2 regions of the Pseudomonas sp. TE12234 genome follow, and region 2 is predicted to be linked to the other one. Evidence: riboswitches for the same ligand, from Rfam matches in the RefSeq annotation. Region 2 holds a riboswitch; the other holds the start of a gene.
What was found. Region 2 has a riboswitch for fluoride ahead of crcB (fluoride efflux transporter CrcB). Riboswitches for the same ligand answer to the same signal wherever they lie in the genome.
Positions count from the first base shown of each region.

Region 1: linked by a shared signal. The riboswitch ahead of crcB (fluoride efflux transporter CrcB) and the one ahead of crcB (fluoride efflux transporter CrcB) in region 2 are both predicted to bind fluoride.

Region 1 is NZ_JBSSEP010000009.1:202,694-205,079, reverse strand. It holds gene ACVWYU_RS16310 (ArsO family NAD(P)H-dependent flavin-containing monooxygenase) at 1-833, opposite strand, end outside; fluoride riboswitch at 1,011-1,072, shown strand; partial or broken gene crcB (fluoride efflux transporter CrcB) at 1,215-1,582, shown strand; gene ACVWYU_RS16300 (DUF190 domain-containing protein) at 1,593-1,916, shown strand.
Region 2 is NZ_JBSSEP010000011.1:14,826-17,211, forward strand. It holds gene ACVWYU_RS17870 (hydrogenase) at 1-52, opposite strand, end outside; gene ACVWYU_RS17875 (DUF190 domain-containing protein) at 248-595, opposite strand; gene crcB (fluoride efflux transporter CrcB) at 606-989, opposite strand; fluoride riboswitch at 1,130-1,190, opposite strand; tRNA gene ACVWYU_RS17885 (tRNA-Leu) at 1,381-1,467, opposite strand; gene ACVWYU_RS17890 (Hsp20/alpha crystallin family protein) at 2,084-2,386, shown strand, end outside.

The DNA of each region.
Region 1 (2,386 bases), on a different contig from region 2:
ACTGCAGATTCAGATCCATTGGCCCATATCACACCGTCGCGAGTGAAGCGTTCAAAGGGGCGCACAGATTTGAGAATTTCACGCTCACGGGCTTCTACAACTGGCGGCACCATGACAATGTCTCCCAACCCGCCAACTGGCTGGTCAATGACACGCCCCTCTTGCTGGGCCTTCAAGCGCTGAGTGGCGCGCTCGAACAGTACCCGTCCATCCACATCGTCAGGCAAAAAGACCGGTTCAGTCGCTGTTACCCAAGTGGTCTCGGCGACCTTGGAGACTTCTGCCAAAATCTGCGCCCCTGAATTACCGCCACCCACCACCAAAACCTTCTTGCCAGCAAACGTTTGTGCTTCGACATAGTTCGCGGAGTGCAATTGCCGACCGGTGAATAACTCGGCATTAGGGTAGTGAGGGATATACGGATTGCTCCAGGTGCCGGTGGCGCTGATTACAACCCTGGCATCCCAATACCTGTCGTCAGAACGTACTCGTAAGCCAGACGCTCTGCGTTCCACCGAAGTGACCCGAACCGGGCGTTCCACCGGAAATTGGTAGCGCAGTTCATATTGGTTGAGATAGTCGATTACATGATTTCGCGTTGGATACCCCTCCTGCGCAGGAGGCATCATCCAGCCGGGGATCGAACTCCAGGTGGACGGGGAGAATAAACGCAGCGAGTTCCAGCCATGCCGCCAGGCACCACCGGGCTCTTCCTCTGCGTCGAGGATGACGAACGAAAGTTGAGTTCGGCGAAGGAAATACGCTACCGCCAAGGCTGACTGCCCCCCACCGATAATGACTACATCTAGTTGGTCACTGGCGGAATGAGTCATGGTGGAAACCTTAAGTCGATGCTGGGCGGTAGCCAGTATAGCGACCCACGTTTGAATCCAACTGATCTAGCTCATAGGTTGAGGATGCTGATCGACATTGATTGAATGCTTCGAAAGACTGCTTATCAGATTCCCGACCTCGTAGCGGCTTGAATGTCTGTCCGCCGTTGCTATAGGATGAAACGAGGAGATGGCATTCCTCCTTTAACCGCCTTTGTGCTGATGATGCCTACGTGAACCCTGGACAGGGTGCGTAGGTGTTTCTCCCTGTCTTCCAATTTAGGACAGGATCATGACTTCCATTCCCTTATCAGCTCCCTCTCTCCGCTTGCGGTTATCAGCACCTCCTCGGCTTTATCGGCCCAAAGGAGACCTTCAACCATGCTGAAATCACTATTAGTTATCGCCATCGGCGCATCGCTTGGCGCCTGGGTATGAAGCTCAACGCACTGTTCCCGACAATTCCCCCAGGCACTGTGGCCGCCAATATGATCGAGGGTTACATCATTGGCCTAGCCATCGCGTTCTTGGCCGCATCCCCCTCCCTAAGCCTTGAATGGCGCCTGCTGATCATCACGGGTTTCTGTGGGGGCCTTACTACCTTTTCCACTTTTTCCGCCGAAACAGTTGCCTTGATTCAGGAAGGCAGACTTCTGTGGGCGCTCGGTTCGATTTCGTTACACGTCGTGAGCTCGATGGCGATGACGGCTGCCGGGCTTCTGTCCTATCAAATGATTGGTACACGCTGAGGAGATGAACATGAACGGTTATCTAGTGATTTTCTTTACCCAGCAGAACCGTCGTTATCAGGGAAAGATGCTGGGCGAATGGATCGTCGACGTCGCTAAAGAGATGGGGTTGCGCGGCGCGACCCTCTGCACAGGAATCGAAGGATTTGGGCACACAGGGAAATTGCACTCATCGCACTTTTTTGAGCTGGCGGATCAACTGACGGAAATTCGAATGGCTATTACCGAGGATGAATCCGAAAGGTTATTCAAGCGATTGGAGGTTGAGGAAATCTCTGTGTTTTACATAAAGACCCCAATCGAGATGGGCACCGTTGGCAAAAAGGCCAACTAGCCGGGCCCCATCCTAGACCTTCGGAGATACGAATATGGGCTATGCAGACATCCCAGCTGGTAACGCAATCCCCGATTCACCTTTACGGGGAGGGCCGGCTGAGCAGTAGGCGGCGTGAGGATGCATTTTTCTTGTAGTCGCTGCTTCGGGCCTACGGCCCGGCTGAGTCAGTTGAATGACTTCGAAGGCACTGAGTAGCGACGGTAGTGTGGTGCTGTCATCGATCAAACCGTCCCAACATTATGAGCAACTGCTCGTCGTATCTCGGCAAATTAAACACCATTCAAGAACCTGCTGAGACGAAGGATTAGAGATGGAATGTACTTTCACCCTCGCGTACCAATTCCCCGTTGTAGATCTTATCGAGAACCATTCCAAGGTCGCTTGTGCTTGTCATCGGAAACTGATGGCGAAGATTTGCTGTGGTGGCTCATAGCCGGTAGTGAGGAGGTGCTTGGAGAGGGCGTCAA
Region 2 (2,386 bases):
TGAATTGCTGTTCGACGAGGCCGGTACACAGGCCCAGGAAGAACAGAAACATGCCATGCCACATCAATCTGCGTCGGGTGTGAACCATGAGCTAGTGCCTCTCGAGACTGACCGGAAGCTGATCCTCCAATCCATCAGAGATCAACTCTAGAGGGTTCTGCGACAGAGCGTGGGCCTGAGGCGGGCTGTACGTGGCTTGCGGATCGCCCTCACCGGTCGAGTTTGAACGACGTCAAGCAATGAGCATTCAGGGTGCCTGGAAACTCTGGAGCGATTCAGCCTTTCTTCCTGCGAACCCCATTTCGATGGGCGTTTTCAAGAAGAACACGGAAATGTCCTCAACCTCCAACCTCCTGAACAACCTTTCAGATTCATCCTCGGTGATAGCCATGCGAATCTCCGTAGGTTGATCCGCAAGCTCAAAAAAGTGCGAGGAATGCATTCGACCTGTGTGTCCAAAACCTTCAATGCCCGTGGACAACGTTGCGCCACGCAGCCCCATTTCTTTCGCCAGATCAACGATCCAGTCGCCGAGCATTTTCCCCTGATACCGGCGGTTCTGTTGAGTAAAGAAAATCACCAGGAACCCGTTCATTTTCATCTCCTCACCGCATGCCAATCATTTGATAGGTCAAGAGCCCGGCAGCGGTCATCACCAATGAGCCCACGACGTGCAATGAAACCGAGCCGAGTGCCCACAGGAGCCTGCCTTCCTGAATCAGGGCAACTGTTTCGGCTGAAAACGTGGAAAAGGTAGTCAGTCCCCCACAGAACCCCGTGATAACCAGCAGCCGCCACTCGGGGCTCAGGGAGGGGGATGCGGCCAGGAACGCGATAGCGAAGCCGATGATGTAGCCCCCGACCATGTTGGCCGCCACAGTGCCGGGAGGAATCGTCGGGAACAGCGCATTGAGCTTTATACCCAGCAGCCAGCGAAGCCAGGCACCAAGCGATGCGCCGACAGCAATAACCAGGAGTGATTTCAGCATGGTTGCAGGTCTCCTCCTGGCTGATCTGGCCGAGGGGATGCGAATAACCGCGTGGCACGAGAGCAAGCTGGCTGAAGAATGGGTGTCATGATTCTGTCCTGAGTTGAAGGACAGGTGCACGCCTACGCTCCCTGTCCTGGGTTGACGCAGGCATCATCAGCACAAGGCGGTTAAAGGAGGAATACCATCTCCTGTATTGAACCTATAGTACGCCGCCGCGCGGGCTCAAGCGTCACTTAACAGAGCCAGGCCGGGCATGCCAAGGAAAGTTTCAGGTGCACGACTGACAGGCAAAGGCGGCTACAGGGCGCGAATGCGGAAAAGACTTTTTGATGGCGAAAAAAGAAAGAAGGGCTTGCATGAGGTATCTCATGCAAGCCCTTGATATTCATGGTGCCCGAAGCCGGAATCGAACCGGCACGCCCTTACGAGCGGGGGATTTTAAGTCCCATGCGTCTACCAGTTTCGCCATTCGGGCGGTAGCGCGGTGAAGCGGTCTGAAGTCTGGCCAATACGATCCGGCAGCCCTGACCTTGTGCAGCAGAGGGGGAATATATACATCCCGACCTGGTGAAGCAAGTTCGCATATGCCCTTTTGCAGACTAAATCTTACCAGCCGGCGCGAATAAAAAAGCTCCGTAAATCATGGATCTACGGAACTTGTTTAACAGTGGACACCAAAGTCGGAACCGTAGCGCCCCAGGCAAGTGGCTCATCCACTGACAAAGCCAAGCAGATCAATAGGTTAGCACGACACCCGAAACGCAAGCCACTGATTTTCAAGGGATGAACCTGTTCGAAACCGCCGTCTGGACTGATTACCGACGGCCTTGGACAAAGGAAGTGATGACGGTTCCAGGCCACCAAAAGCGTTCGCCCTCTTCCTGATCTAAATCAAACACGCCTTGGGCGTTTACGCCGACATTAGAACCAGCACTCGCCCTCGAATTCGGCGTCTGCGCAAACGCTCGTCTCGTGAAGGCTTTCCATCAATGCGCGTCCGCAAGGCCCGAGACAGCCACATCGTTGACTACCCGTTTGATCTGGGCGGACTGGCATTCGCAGCCTGCCCTTCACCATAGGAGTCATGAAAAATGAGCAATTCCGTGAAAAAAATGCCCGAGCATCCCGACGAAAAGGCCAGTCAACACCCCGTGACGACAGACCTTTGGCGGCCCCTGGAAAAGCTTCGGCAGCAGGTCGATCACCTGTTCGACGACTTCAATCGCGGTTCGAGCCTGTCACCCTTCGGTCGCGGGCTGTTTGATGTCGAGCCCTTCTGGAAGCGTGAGCTGACAGGGCATGGCATGCCGGCCGTGGACATCAGCGAAAAAGACGCAAGTTTCGAAATCACTGCCGAATTGCCCGGCATGGATCAAAAGAACATTGAGATCAAA